Regions from separate parts of the Micromonospora sp. NPDC048063 genome, predicted to be linked through region 2. Evidence: riboswitches for the same ligand, from Rfam matches in the RefSeq annotation. Region 2 holds a riboswitch; the other holds the start of a gene.
The links. Region 2 has a riboswitch for ZMP and ZTP ahead of ACGFZ2_RS04440 (bifunctional 5,10-methylenetetrahydrofolate dehydrogenase/5,10-methenyltetrahydrofolate cyclohydrolase). Riboswitches for the same ligand answer to the same signal wherever they lie in the genome.

Region 1 (7,368 bases), 790 kb from region 2:
GCAGCGGACTGTCGCTGGCCGGGGTCGACGACCAGTACCGCGTCCTCGCCGTGGGCCTGCTGGTGATCCTCGCCGTGGCCGTCGACCAGTGGATCAGGAAGGTGAGGGCATGACCGCCACCACGCACACCCCCGACGGGCGGACCGGCGCGGCCGACACGCGGCGGCGCTCGCCGGTGCTGTCGGCGCGAGGTCTGGTCAAGACGTTCGGCAGGGTCGTCGGTCTCGACGGGGTCGATCTCGACCTCTATCCCGGCGAGGTCCTGGCCGTCATCGGCGACAACGGCGCGGGGAAGTCGACGCTGATCAAGTGCCTGACCGGCGCGCTGACCCCGGATGCCGGAGAACTGTTCCTGGAGGGCAGGCCCACGCAGTTCAAGCGGCCGCAGGACGCCCGGGACGCCGGCATCGAGACGGTCTACCAGACGCTCGCCGTGGCGCCGGCGCTGGACATCGCGACCAACCTCTTCCTCGGCCGGGAGAAGCGCCGGCGCGGCCCCCTCGGCTCGATCTTCCGGATGCTCGACCAGAAGGGCATGCGGCGCGAGGCCGCCCAGGCCCTCGCCGACCTCGGCATCGGCACCCTGCAGAACGTGGGGCAGGCGGTCGAGACGCTTTCCGGCGGGCAGCGCCAGGCGGTCTCGGTGGCGCGCGCAGCGGCCTTCGGCAGCAAGGTGATCGTGCTCGACGAGCCGACCGCCGCCCTCGGCGTCAAGGAATCCAACCAGGTGCTCCGCATGATCGAGGAGGTCCGGTCGCGAGGGCTGCCGGTCATCCTCATCAGCCACAACATGCCGCACGTGTTCGAGGTCGCCGACCGCATCCACATCCAGCGACTGGGTCGCTGCGCGGGCGTGGTGACGCCGGCGTCGCACACGATGCCGGAGGCGGTGGCGATCATGACGGGCGCGACCACCCTCGAGGAGACCCCGGGCCGGACCGCGGCCTGAGGGCCGCTCCGCACATGGCCGGGGCTCGGCGCAGCCTCGGGAAAGGACCACTGTGATCACTGTTGTCGGCGAGGCCCTGGTGGATCTGATCGAGGACCCACCGGGGGAGGCCGTCGCCCACCCCGGGGGCAGCCCGGCGAACGTCGCCGTGGCCCTGGCCCGCCTCGGCCTGCCCACGACCCTGCTGACCCAGCTCGGCGACGATGCGTACGGGCGGTTGCTCCGCGCCCACCTGGCCGACAACGGCGTGCGCCTCGACCCCGCCTCGGTGCCGGACCTGCCGAGCACCAGCGTGGCCCGGACGCATGTGGACGCGGACGGTCAGGCGGGGTACGACTTCCGCATCGCGTGGCGGTCCTTCCCGCGGACGGCCGTGGCCGGCGTCGGCGTCGGCGCCGACTGCCTGCACACCGGGTCGCTGGGCGCGGTCCTGCCGCCCGGCGCCGACGACGTGCGGGCGCTGGTGCACGCCCGGCGGGCCACCACGATGATCAGTTACGACCCGAACTGCCGGCCGTCGCTGATGGGGGACCGGTCGGCGGTCCGGAGCCGGGTCGAAGACCTGGTGGCGGCCAGCGACATCGTCAAGGTCAGCGACGAGGACCTGGCCTGGCTCCATCCGGGGCGCGGGCACGAGCAGGTCGGGCGGGAGTGGCTGGACCTGGGCGCGCACCTCGTGGTGGTCACCCGGGGTCGCGGCGGGGCGTGGGGGGCCACCCGGCACGGCGAGGTGCGGGTGGACGCCCGGCCGGTGGAGGTGGTGGACACGGTCGGGGCCGGTGACGCGTTCACGGCGGGACTGCTGGCCGCGCTGAGTGACCTGGGACTGCTCGGCGCGGCGCGGCGCGGGGCACTCGCGGCGGCGGGCCGGGACGACGTCGCCGTCGTGCTCCGCCGCGCCGCCGACGTCGCCGCCTGGACCTGCCGTCGGCGGGGGGCCGACCCGCCCACGCGGGCCGAGCTGGCTGCCGGGGAATCCGCCGGTGGACCGCTGCGGGTCGGTTGAGAGCTTGCCCGCAGGGCCGTCCACAGTAGTCGGTCGCGGCCCGGCATCTCGGCGCTGACACACCGCGTTCATCGCACGGCAAAGCGCGACTGCCTGTGTTTCGCCGTCCTCGATGGACACCCATAATGGACGTCATGATCGCTTGGGAGTACGCGTTGCTGGTCCGCCGCTATCAGGGGCAGGGCCGCAACTTCCATGTCAGCTTCATCTGGTACGGCCCGGACGGGACGCGTCGGGACATCACCGCGTACGGCGACACCGCGATCGCGCACCTCAACCGGGCCGGCCGGGAGGGCTGGGAGCTGGTCTCCGCCGCCGAGGACGTGAACAACATCCAGGGCAGCACCGAGGTGCACCGCTACCACCTGAAGCGGCCCATCGCCTGACCGGGCGGGGCGGGCGGTCAGTCCCGGCGGTCCTGGCTGAGGAAACCGGGCTCTCGCGCATTTGTCGGCTCCTGATCCATGGGGTGACGCGTGTGTGGAGGGGCGCCGAGCCTACGTGTGTCGATGTATTGGGATCAACGACTGCGGTAGCGTTGCCTCCCGCCGCCGCTGAACCGCCGCCCCGCCGGGCGCCGGAGCGGCGCGGCGGGAGGAGGAGCGGTGGCGCAGCCGGCAGCCGGGGTGCCCGGGCACGTCGTCGGGGTCGACTTCGGCACCCTCTCCGGCCGGGCGGTCGTGGTGGACGTCGCCGACGGCGTCGTGCGCGGCGAGGCCGTGCACGCGTACCGGCACGGGGTGATCACGGAGCGGCTGCCCGACGGGACGCCGCTGCCGCCGGACTGGGCGTTGCAGCACCCCGACGACCACCGCGAGGTGCTCCGGGTCGCGGTGCCCGCCGCGCTGCGGGCCGCCGGCGTACGCCCCGAGGACGTGCGCGGCATCGGCGTCGACGCCACCTCCTGCACGATGCTGCCCACCCGCGCCGACGGCACCCCGCTCTGCGAGCTGCCCGAGCTGGCCGGTCGGCCGCACGCGTATCCGAAGCTGTGGCGGCACCACGCGGCCCAGCGGCAGGCCGCCCGGATCAACGACGTCGCCGCCGCGCGCGGCGAGACCTGGCTGCCCCGCTACGGCGGGCGGGTCTCCGCCGAGTGGCAGCTCGCCAAGGCGCTGGAGGTGCTGGAGGAGGACCCGGCGGTCTTCGACCGCGCGGAGCGCTTCATCGAGACGGCGGACTGGCTGGTCTGGCAGCTCTGCGGGCGGGAGACCCGCAACGTCTCCGCCGCCGGCTTCAAGGGGCTGCGGCAGGACGGGCGGTACCCGTCGGCGGAGTTCCTGCGCGCCGTGCACCCCCGCCTCGACGGGCTGCTGCCCCGGATCGACGGCCCGCTCGCGCCGCTGGGCGCCCGGGCGGGCGGGCTGACCGCCGAGGCGGCCCGGTGGACCGGGCTGCCGGTGGGCACCGCCGTCGCGGCCGGGTCCATCGACGCGCATGTCACCGCCGCGGCTGCCCGCGCGGTCGAGCCGGGCCGGATGCTCGCCGTCCTCGGCACCTCCACCTGCCTGATCATGAACGCGGCGGCGTACCACGAGGTGCCCGGGGTCTGCGGCGTGGTCGACGGCGGCGTCACCACCGGTTCGTGGGGCTACGAGGCGGGGCAGAGCGGCGTCGGGGACATCTTCGCCTGGTACGTCCGCACCGGCCTGCCGGCCGACTACGCCGACGAGGCGCGCCGCCGCGGGCTGAGCCCGTACGAGCTGCTGGACACCCTCGCCGCCGACCAGCCGGTGGGCGGGCACGGGCTGCTGGCGCTGGACTGGCACAGCGGCAACCGGTCGGTGCTCATGGACCACGAGCTGAGCGGGGTGCTGGTGGGGCTGACCCTGGCCACCCGGCCGGAGGAGATCTGGCGGGCGCTGCTGGAGGCCACCGCGTTCGGCGCCCGGACGGTGGTCGACGCGTTCACCGCCGCCGGCGTGGCCGTCGACGAGCTGACCGTGGCCGGCGGGCTGACCCGCAACCGGCTGCTGCTGCGGATCTACGCCGACGTCATCGGCCGGCCGCTGCACGTGGTCGACTCCGCGCACCCGGCGGCGCTGGGCGCGGCGATCCACGCGGCGGTCGCCGCCGGGGCGTACCCGGACGTGCCGGCCGCCTCGGCGGCGATGGGCGCCGCCCGCCGCGAGACCTGGCACCCCGACCCGGCCCGGGCGGCCGCCTACGACGAGCTGTACGCGGACTACCGCGCGCTGCACGACCACTTCGGCCGGGGCGGCACCGACGTCCTGCACCGCCTCCGCGCCCGCCGCCACCGCACCCACCGCCCCTGACGCTCCCACCCCGCACGGCCGGACTGGGACGAGGGCGGGACGGGGACGCCCCCGCGCGGCGGGGCCGGGCGGGGGCGTCGGGGCGGGTGCCCGGGTCAGCCGAGGTCGACGGCCGGGTAGAGCGGGAAGCCCGTGAGCAGGTCGCTGGCCTGCTTGCCGACCCGGTCGGCGACGGCCGGGTCGAGGACGTACTTGGCCTTCGACGGGGTGCCGTCCGGGTTCGCGCCCGGCCGGGTCTGGCTGAGCACGGTGTGGATCAGCTCGGCCGTCTCGTCCATCTGCGCCGGGCCCAGCCCCCGGGTGGTCAGCGCCGGGGTGCCGACGCGGATGCCGGAGGTGTACCAGGCGCCGTTCGGGTCCTGCGGGACGGAGTTGCGGTTGGTGACGATGCCCGAGTCGAGCAAGGCCTGCTCGGCCTGCCGGCCGGTCAGCCCGTAGCCGGTGACGTCGATGAGCACCAGGTGGTTGTCGGTGCCGCCGGTGACCAGCTTGCCGCCCCGGCGCAGCAGCCCCTCGGCGAGGGCCTGGGCGTTGGCGACGATCCGCTGGGCGTAGTCGGCGAAGTCGGGGCGGCGGGCCTCGGCCAGGGCGACGGCCTTGGCGGCCATCACGTGCGGCAGCGGGCCGCCGAGCACCATCGGGCAGCCCCGGTCGACCTGGTCGGCCAGCTCGGGCTGGCAGAGCACCATGCCGCCGCGCGGGCCGCGCAGCGACTTGTGCGTGGTGGTGGTGACGATGTGCGCGTGCGGCACCGGGTCGAAGTCGCCGGTGAAGACCTTGCCGGCGACCAGGCCGGCGAAGTGCGCCATGTCGACCATGAAGGTGGCACCGACCGAGTCGGCGATCTCCCGCATGATCCGGAAGTTGACCTTCCGGGGGTACGCCGAGTAGCCGGCGACCAGGATCAGCGGCTTGAACTCGCGGGCCGCCTCGGCGACCCTGTCGTAGTCGACCAGCCCGGTGGCCGGGTCGGTGCCGTAGCTGCGCTGGTCGAACATCTTGCCGGAGATGTTCGGGCGGAAACCGTGGGTGAGGTGGCCGCCGGCGTCCAGGGACATGCCGAGCATCCGCTGGTTGCCCAGCTCCCGGCGCAGCGCGAACCAGTCGGCCTCGGTGAGGTCGTTGACGTGCCGCGCCTGGGCCTTCTTCAGCGCCGGGGACTCCACCCGGTCGGCCAGGATCGCCCAGAACGCGACCAGGTTGGCGTCGATGCCGGAGTGCGGCTGCACGTACGCGTGGGCGGCGCCGAACAGCTCCCGGGCGTGCTCGGCGGCGAGCGCCTCGACGGTGTCCACGTTCTGGCAGCCGGCGTAGAAGCGGCGGCCGACGGTGCCCTCGGCGTACTTGTCGCTGAACCAGTTGCCCATGGCCAGCAGGGTGGCCGGGGAGGCGTAGTTCTCGCTGGCGATGAGCTTGAGCGACTCGCGCTGGTCGGCGAGCTCGGCGCCGATGGCGTCGGCCACCCGCGGCTCGACGGCGCGGATCACCTCGAGGGCGCTGCGGAAGGCGGTGGATTCGGCGTTCGGCGACATGCGACCTCCAGTGACGTGCGGAAGGCCCAGGCGCTCGGCATGCGTCCTCATGACGGGACCGCTTCCCGATGGTTCTCCATCCCCACGCGCCAGTCACGGCCCACCGCCGATCCTACCGGGTCGGCCGGGCGCGCCCCGGCCCACCTGGGGACCGCCGCACCCGCGGTGCGGTGCATCGATCGGCGCGCGGCCCGCGCGGTTCGCGGTCGTCACCGGCGGCGCATAGGATCGCGGTCATGGCGGGGGAGGACGGCGGGGGCGGCAGCCTGCTCGCCATCAGCGACCTGCACGTGGGGCACCCGGGCAACCGGGCGGTGGTGGAGGGGCTGCGCCCGGGGTCGCCGGACGACTGGCTGATCGTCGCCGGGGACGTCGGCGACACCGTGGCCGACGTCGAGTGGGCCCTCGGGCTGCTCGGCGACCGCTTCGCGCGGGTGGTCTGGGCGCCGGGCAACCACGAGCTGTGGACCCCGCCGGCCGACCCGGTGGCGCTGCGCGGGGTCGCCCGCTACCAGCACCTCGTCGACCTGTGCCGGCGCCTCGGCGTGCTGACCCCCGAGGATCCGTATCCGGTGTGGCGGGGGTCGGGCGGGCCGGTGCTGGTGGCGCCGCTGTTCCTGCTCTACGACCACAGCTGGCGCCCGGAGGGGTTCGACACCCCGGAGGCGGCGCTGGCCGAGGCGTACCGGACGGGGATCGTCTGCACCGACGAGTTCCTGCTGCACCCCGACCCGTACCCGAGCCGGTCGGCGTGGTCCGCCGCCCGGGTCGCCGAGACCGCCCGCCGGCTCGCCGCGCGGGAGCCGGGGCTGCCGACCGTGCTGGTCAACCACTGGCCGCTGCTGCGCGAGCCGACCCGGATCCTGCGCTATCCGATCTTCGCCCAGTGGTGCGGCACCGAGGCCACCGCCGACTGGCACCTGCGCTTCGACGCCGCCGCGGTGGTCTACGGCCACCTGCACATCCCCCGCACCACCTGGCACGACGGGGTGCGGTTCGAGGAGGTGTCGGTGGGCTACCCGAGGGAGTGGCGGTCCCGGGCCGTACCGCCGGCGCTGCGGCGGATCCTGCCCGCGGCCCCGGCGTGACGACGGACCCCGGCGCACCGGGGCCCGTCGGAGGCGGTCGGCTCAGGCCGTCACGGCGTCGAGCGACTTCTTGATCGCCTTCGGGTCGGTCGGCTTGCGCGGCGCGTCCGCGCGCAGCTCGATCATCCGCTCGCCGATCTCCTGGAGCTGCTTACGGCCGAGCGCCTCGCGCACCTTCGGGAACCACTCCTGCTCCTCCTCCTCGACGTGGTGCAGGACACTCTCGATCAGCACCGTGGTCTTGGCGTTGAAGCGCTCATCGTCGGCGTCCATGGCGAACAGTTCGGCGCAGAGCACGTCGGCGACGTGGTGCTCCTCGTACGACTCGAGGATGTCGTCCTCCAGGTCGGGCAGGAGCTTGCGGACCTCCGGGTACATCACCTCGTTCTCCAGGTAGGTGTGCACCGTGAGGGCCTCCAGGATCTGGCTCACCAGCTTCTGCCGCCGCGCGGCCGGTCCCTCCTCGGCATCCTGGAACGCCTTGAACAGACGGCGCATCTCCTTGTGGTCCTCTTTC
Region 2 (7,368 bases):
CCAGTAGCCCTTCGCCACAGCCGCCCATGCCAGCATGGGTGACGAAAGCGTCCGCCTGCTCCAGGATCGCACGCTGCGGAACCCAGGAGTGCACCTCGACGTTGGGCGGGATGTCGCCGAGTTCCCGCGGGTCGGTGTACTTGCCGATCTGAAGGACGACGTGCCAGCCGGGCAGGTTGCCGTAGGCCGCCAGGCACTGGCGGTAGAACTCCGGCTGACGGGTGTACGCCGACCCCAGGGAGATCAACAGCACGCGCTCCGCGCCCGCCGGGCGCGTCCAGCCGTCCGCGCCCGCACGTACGTCGAAGCAGGGCCCGACGAAGGTCACCCTGTCGGTGTCGACCCGGTCGCCGTGTGGCTGCATCGCCCGGGTGATCAGCGCAAGGACCCGCGGGGGGCGACCGGAGAAGGCGTCCACGTCGGTGGTGGACGCCCCGCAGTCGGCGAGCCACCGGGCGAACCTCGCCCGGTACGCGTCGGCACCCGGCAGTTGCCGCAGGTGTGCCACGACGTCCTGTTCGTAGCCGTCCCACGCCACGAACGTCGGAGACAGCTGCAGGACGGGCCGGTCCTGCGACTCGGCGAGGGCGCGCGCGGCGTAGGCGCCGATGTCGTACAGGTACAGGTCCGCCGGGTCGGGATCGTAGGCGGCGCGCAACTGGGGGAGCGCCTGGATGGCGTCGTCGAGGAAGAGACCCATCGCGGCAACGGGGTCGTCGGGCCAGTCGTTGTCGGCGACCGGCAGTTCGGACGTGCAGGGGACGAGTTCGGCGCCGGTGGCCGCGATCAGATCGGCCACCGCCGGGTCGTTGGCGTAGGTCACGCGGTGGCCCCGAGCCACGAGCTCGCGGATGACCTCAAGGCTTGGCAGGACGTGGCTGACGGCGGGGATGCCGACCATCGCGATGTGGGCGCGGCGACGGTACACGGAAGACACGGAAGCTCACTCATTTCAGGTCTACGGCGAAGAGGACACCGCAAGCCAGCGCGCCGACGTCTCCGGGAAAGACCGGTCGTAGGGCGCACCTGGACATGCGAGCGGGAGCCGGGGCGCTGCCCCGACCCTGTCAGCCGTAGATCTGATGGAAGTACATGTCCGCCACCCTAGCCGCGCGTCACACGTGCGGAGTGTCCGGGGCGGCGACCTCCAGATCGGCGATGCTGCCCGACATGATCGTCCGCACGTGCGCGGTGATGTGCTCCGCGGGCCAGTCCCACCAGGCCACCGCCAGCAGCCGGGCGACGTCCTGGTCGTTGTAACGGGTGCGGATGAGGCGGGCCGGGTTACCGCCGACGATGCCGTAATCGGGTACGTCGCTGGTGACCACGGCGCCCGCGCCGACGATCGCGCCGTGTCCGATCCGTACGCCGGGCATGACCGTCGCGCCGTAACCGAACCAGACATCGTTGCCGACGACGGTGTCCCCTCGGCTCGGCAACCCGGTGAGCAGGTCGAAGTGTTCTGACCACGAGCCGCCCACGGTAGGGAAGGGGAAGGTCGAGGGGCCGTCCATCCGGTGGTTGGCACCGTTCATGATGAACCGGACTCCCGTGCCCAGCGCGCAGAACTTGCCGATGATCAGCTTCTCCGGCCCGTAGTGGTAGAGCACGTTGCGCGTCTCGAACGCGGTCGCATCATCCGGGTCGTCGTAGTAGGAGTACTCCCCGACCTCGATCAGCGGGGACCTCACCAGCGGCCGGAGCAGCACCACCCGCGGCTGCTCAGGCATCGGATGGAGGACCGTCGGGTCGGCAGGCACAGGCACGGGAAGCGACTCCCATCGGTTACGGGTCCGTGTCCGCTCCATGATCGCGGCACCACGCCGTCCCAGGACATCATTTACGCCGCGGCGTCCCCGAAGAAGAACACTCCAACTCGGCGTGCACCGATGCCTCTCGATGCATACGGCGCGGCTCGGCGCATCCGCCAAAACTCGACCGGCACCCCCAACCCCGCCGGACGCACCACCGTCACCGGCCCCGACGCCGACGCCGACGCAACCACACACCCACCGCACCCACCGCCACGAACAGCACCACCGAACACCACAGCACCTTCAACACCCGGCAACCCTCCCACGGCCACGTAGTGTGCAACCGTGCGCCTGGCCACCTTCAACCTGCTGCACGGCCGGTCCCTCACCGACGGCCTCGTCGACCCCGACCGGCTCACCGCCGCCGTCACCGCCCTCGACGCCGACGTCCTCGCCCTTCAGGAAGTCGACCGCGACCAGAGCCGCAGCGGCAAACTCGACCTCACCGCCATCGCCGCCCGCGCCCTCGGCGCCGACGAACACCGCTTCGCCGCCGCCGTCGTCGGCACCCCCGGCGAACAGTTCCGCCCCCTGCGCCACGACGACGACGGACACGGCGAACCCTGCTACGGCGTCGGCCTCGTCACCCGCCACCGCGTCCGCAGCTGGCAGGTCACCCGCCTGCGCCCCGCCCCCGTACGCTCACCCGTCTACGTCCCCGGGCCCGGCGGCGGCCTCACCCTCCTGCACGACGAACCCCGCGTCGTCCTCGCCGCCGTCCTCGACACCCCACACGGCCACCTCACCGTCGCCGCCACCCACCTGTCCTTCGTCCCAGGCTGGAACGCCCACCAACTCCGCCAGACCGTCCGCGCCCTACGCACCCTGCCCGCGCCCCGCATCCTCCTCGGCGACCTGAACCTCCCCGCCGGCCCCGCCCGACTCCTCACCGGCTGGCGCCCCCTGGGCCGCCGCCCCACCTACCCCGCCGGGCAACCCCGCGTGCAACTCGACCACATCCTCGCCGACCGCCACGGCATCGACCGGCTCCCGCCCGTCACCGCCGTACACACCCCCCTGTCCGCCATCTCCGACCACCGCCCCCTCCTGGTCGACCTCGGCTGACCACCTGTGGCAAGCTGAACCCGACGCGACTGGCGGCCAGGGGATGGCAACAACCATCGGGGAGCTCCACGAGCAGAGGTCGACCGCCTGGGCCTCCGCTGGCAGAGGAGCACCATGCCCACCGCCCGACTCCTGCCCGGCGCCCCCGTCGCCGAGCGCATCCTCACCGACGTCGCCGCCGGCGTGACCGCCCTACGCGCCGCCGGCATCACCCCCAGCCTCGCCACCATCCTCGTCGGCGACGACGACGCCAGCGCCGGCTACATCCGCATCAAACAGCGCCAGGCCGCCGAACTCGGCTTCGACTCACCCCACATCCACCTGCCCGCCACCGCCACCCAGGCCGACCTGCACCGCGCCATCGCCGACTTCAACACCGCACCCGACGTCCACGGCCTGCTCATCCAACACCCCATCCCCAGCCACCTCGACTACGACCGGGCCCTGCAGACCATGGACCCCGACCTCGACGTCGACGGCATGCACCCGCTCAACATGGGACGACTCGCCCTCGGCCTGCCCGGCCCGCTGCCCTGCACCCCCGCCGGCATCGAAGCCCTGCTCGCCTTCCACGACATCCCCGTCGCCGGCCGCGACGTCGTCATCCTCGGCCGCGGCGCCACCCTCGGCCGCCCCCTCGCCCTGCTGCTCACCCAGAAACGCCCCACCGCCAACGCCGCCGTCACCGTCGTCCACACCGGCGTCCCCGACTGGGCCACCCACACCCGCCGCGCCGACATCCTCATCGCCGCCGCCGGCGTCCCCGGCATCATCCAGCCCGAACACGTCCGCCCCGGCGCCACCGTCATCGGCGGCGGCGTCCGCTACGAAGGACGCCGCCTGCTGCCCGACGTCGACGAGACCTGCGCCGACGTCGCCGGCGCCATCACCCCCCGCGTCGGGGGAGTAGGCCCCACCACCGTCGCGATGCTCTTCCGTAACGCCCTCGACGCCGCCCGCCGCGCCACCGGCCAGGCCTGATGCCGTCCGGCCCGGCGGCGAACGCCCTCGACGCCGGCCACCTCTGACATCGTCCGGGCCCGGCGGCGAACGCCCTCGACGCCGGGCCGGACACGACGGACCCCGGGTGGACCGGCCGCCGTAACCCCGGCCCACCCGACCACCTCGGGCCGCACCCGGCACCGGCAGCCCGGTTCCCGGATCAGAACGCCGGGGGAGCGAAACGCTCGTCCCGCTCCACGCGGGCCGCGAACACCAGCTCGATGACCCCGCCGAGACCGGCGAACGCCCACACGTGCCGGACGGTCACGCCCCCTCCCGCGCCGACGGAAGAACGAACCCGGCGAGGACCGCCGCCCCCACGCAGGCAAGGGCATTCACCCACACCGCGACCCCGACCCCCTGCAGCACCACACCCGACGCACCGGCGGCGACCGCCGTCACCACCGACGACATCACCGGCACACCAAGAGTGATCCCGACCTGCTGACTCATCGTCGCCAGCCCGGTCGCCAAACCCTGCTCCTCGGGCGGCAGCCCCGAGGTGGCCGTGACCATGAAACCGACGATCGCCACCAGATTCGCCACCCCACCGACGAACGTCGCCGCCAGCAACACCACCAGCCACACCCGATCGGCACCCAGGAACGCCAACGGCAACGTCGCCGCGGCCTGCACCGCGAACCCCACGACGATGGCCCGCTTGCCGCCGATCCGGGCGAGCAACCGAGGCGCCACCATTCCCCCCAACACGGTCCCGACCCCCAGCACCGCGAACGACAACCCCGCCGCGAGCGGCGAATAGCCCAGCACGTCCTGCAGGTAAAGGGTGAGCAGGAACACCAGCGACGTCTCCGTCGCGAACGCGAGCATCCCCGCCACGTTCCCCCAACCCACACCGCGGCGGGTCAGGACACGCACCGGAACGAGCGGCTCCGCCACCCGCCGCTCCACCATCCAGAACACCGCCAGCAACACCACCGCCGCCAGCAGCGACCCCCACGCCCGCGGATCACCCCACGACCGCCGCCCAGCCTCGGTGAGCCCGTACACCAGCGCCAGAAGACCACCGGTCACCGCCACCGCACCCGGCACGTCCAGCCGCGGCCGCCGCTGCGGCCGGCTCTCCGCGAGCACCGCCGGCGCGACCGCCAGCACCGCCACCGCGACCACGACGTTGATGAAGAACGTCCACCGCCAACTCCACAGATCCGTCAGCACACCGCCGAGGACGGCACCGGCGGTGAACCCCGCAGCCATCACCGCACCGTTGAGCCCGAGCGCCCGCTCACGCGCCGGCCCCTCCGGAAACGACGTCGTCAACAGCGACAGCGCCGCCGGCGTCACCGCCGCCGTCGCCAGACCCTGCACCACCCGCGCCGCCAACAACACCCCCGCGTCGTCCGCCAGCCCACCGACCAGCGACGACACCCCGAGCGCCGCCACCCCCACCAGGAACAGCCGCCGCCGACCGAACAGGTCCGCAACCCGACCGAACAGCAGCGTGAACCCCGCCGCGCACAACGCGAACGCCGTCACCACCCACTGCAGCCCCCCCAACGACAGGCCCACGTCCCGACCGATCGCCGGCAACGCCACGTTCAGGATCGAGAAATCGACCGCCAACGTGAAACTCGCCGTCAACAACACCAGCAGCGCGAGCCGCTGCCGGCCCGCCCCACCCTTCTCGACCCGCACCGCATCGGCGACCGACGCCGCCTCGACATTCACCATGACCAGGCTTCCCTCTTCCCGGGCCGGCCCCATGCCGCCCGTCACCCGGACACGCTCGCCGCCCACCCGGAAGCCAGCCAGACCCCTGACCCACGCAGCACCACGCCGCCTAGCACTCCCAGGGCCAGGCACGCCCCTGGCCGGGCCACCACGCCACCGGCAACAATGCAGGCATGAACACAGGGCGACCCTCCGGCGACCTCCCCGCATTCCTCCGGTCCCGCCGAGCCCGACTCACCCCCGAGGACGTCGGCATCACCTCCTACGGCCTCCGCCGCGTCCCCGGACTACGACGCGAAGAACTCGCCCAACTCGCCGGCATCAGCCCCACCTACTACATGCGCCTCGAGCAGGGCCAGAGCACCAACGCCTCCGACGCCGTCATCGACGCCCTCGCCCGCGCGCTGCGGCTCACCGCCGACGAACGCGCCCACCTCACCGACCTCGCCCGCCCGACCCGGGCCCGCCGCCGCCGTCCACCCCGCCCCGAACACGCCCGCGGCACCACCGTCCGCCTGCTCGACGCCATGCCGACCGTCCCCGCCGTGGTCATGGGACGACGCACCGAGGTACTCGCCTGGAACCCGCTCGGGCACGCCCTGCTCGCCGGCCACCTCGACCCCACCGCACCCGCCCGACCCGCCGACCGACCCAACCTCACCCGCATGCTCTTCCTCGACCCGCACACCCGCGAACTCCACCGCGACTGGCACGAGGAGGCCTGCCGCGCCGTCGCATCCCTGCGCCTGGTCGCCGGCCGCCACGTCGACGACCCCGCCCTCAACGAACTCGTCGGCGACCTCTGCGTCCGCAGCGACGAGTTCGCCGCCCTCTGGGCCAGCCATCCCGTCCACGGCTGCAGCACCGGACGCAAGCACCTGCACCACCCCGTCGTCGGCGACGTCGACGTCGACTTCGAGGTCCTCCACACCGCCGACGACACCGGGCAACGCCTCATCGCCCACGTCGCCGCCGACCCCCGCTCCGCCGCCGCACTGAGCCTGCTCGCCACCATCGAGGGCGGCGACCAACCCCGCCCCGGCCAGCACGACCGACACCGCAGCGCCACCCGCTGACCCGCCTCGTGGCGCTCACCGGCCCACGATCTGCTCCACCGTCGCCCACCACCCCGGCAGGAACGCCAACACCTCGTCCGCCCGCCGCCGCCGATCCGCCGCGGACGACACCCCCAGATCCGCCACCGCCGCCTCGAACGCCGGCGCCAACTCCACCCCCCGCTCCGGCGCGTCCACCGCCAGCACCGCATGACACCGCGCGTACGTCGCCACGATCCAGAACATCGCCTCCCGGTGACACCCCGCCGCCACCAACGCCGCACTGCCGTCCACCGCCACCACCCGCCCCGCCGGCGTGATGTCCGCACTGAAGAAGAACCGCGTCCGCGCCACCTGCGCCGCCACGTCGAACGTGCGCGCCAACCCCGCCAGATGCCCCGCCACGCGGCCCGCCGACACCCCACCGCCGTCCAAGAGGTCCAGCACCGCCACATACCGGTCCACCAGGCCGTACGCCGCCAACACCTCCCGCGCCACCACGTACCGCCGCCGCACCGTCGGCTCCACCAAACCCGCCACCAGCGGCAACACCGCCGTCAACGACGTCGGGAACAACCACCCCGTCACCTGCTCGTGCAACGCCCCCGAGTCGCCCACGCCCCGCAACCCGGCCTCGATCCGCGCCCGCACCCCCGCACACCGCCGCCGCACCCACACCGCGTCGGCGAACCCCGCCGACACCCGCGCCCGCAACCACGCCAGCCGCCCCGTCGGATCCA

Region 1: it holds a riboswitch for ZMP and ZTP, as region 2 does, so the genes downstream of both, ACGFZ2_RS00940 (glycine hydroxymethyltransferase) here and ACGFZ2_RS04440 (bifunctional 5,10-methylenetetrahydrofolate dehydrogenase/5,10-methenyltetrahydrofolate cyclohydrolase) in region 2, are expected to answer to the same signal.

The regions. Positions count from the first base shown of each region.
Region 1 is NZ_JBIDBG010000001.1:195,199-202,566, forward strand. Features, by position in the region: gene ACGFZ2_RS00915 (ABC transporter permease) at 1-113, shown strand, start outside; gene ACGFZ2_RS00920 (ATP-binding cassette domain-containing protein) at 110-949, shown strand; gene ACGFZ2_RS00925 (carbohydrate kinase) at 1,002-1,955, shown strand; gene ACGFZ2_RS00930 (hypothetical protein) at 2,081-2,341, shown strand; gene araB (ribulokinase) at 2,561-4,231, shown strand; gene ACGFZ2_RS00940 (glycine hydroxymethyltransferase) at 4,327-5,763, opposite strand; ZMP/ZTP riboswitch at 5,781-5,870, opposite strand; gene ACGFZ2_RS00945 (metallophosphoesterase family protein) at 6,000-6,851, shown strand; gene ACGFZ2_RS00950 (hemerythrin domain-containing protein) at 6,894-7,368, opposite strand, start outside.
Region 2 is NZ_JBIDBG010000001.1:983,761-991,128, reverse strand. Features, by position in the region: gene ACGFZ2_RS04455 (macrolide family glycosyltransferase) at 1-901, opposite strand, end outside; gene ACGFZ2_RS04450 (CatB-related O-acetyltransferase) at 1,116-1,766, opposite strand; gene ACGFZ2_RS04445 (endonuclease/exonuclease/phosphatase family protein) at 2,100-2,879, shown strand; ZMP/ZTP riboswitch at 2,895-2,979, shown strand; gene ACGFZ2_RS04440 (bifunctional 5,10-methylenetetrahydrofolate dehydrogenase/5,10-methenyltetrahydrofolate cyclohydrolase) at 2,994-3,860, shown strand; gene ACGFZ2_RS04435 (MFS transporter) at 4,146-5,618, opposite strand; gene ACGFZ2_RS04430 (helix-turn-helix domain-containing protein) at 5,747-6,649, shown strand; gene ACGFZ2_RS04425 (hypothetical protein) at 6,665-7,368, opposite strand, start outside.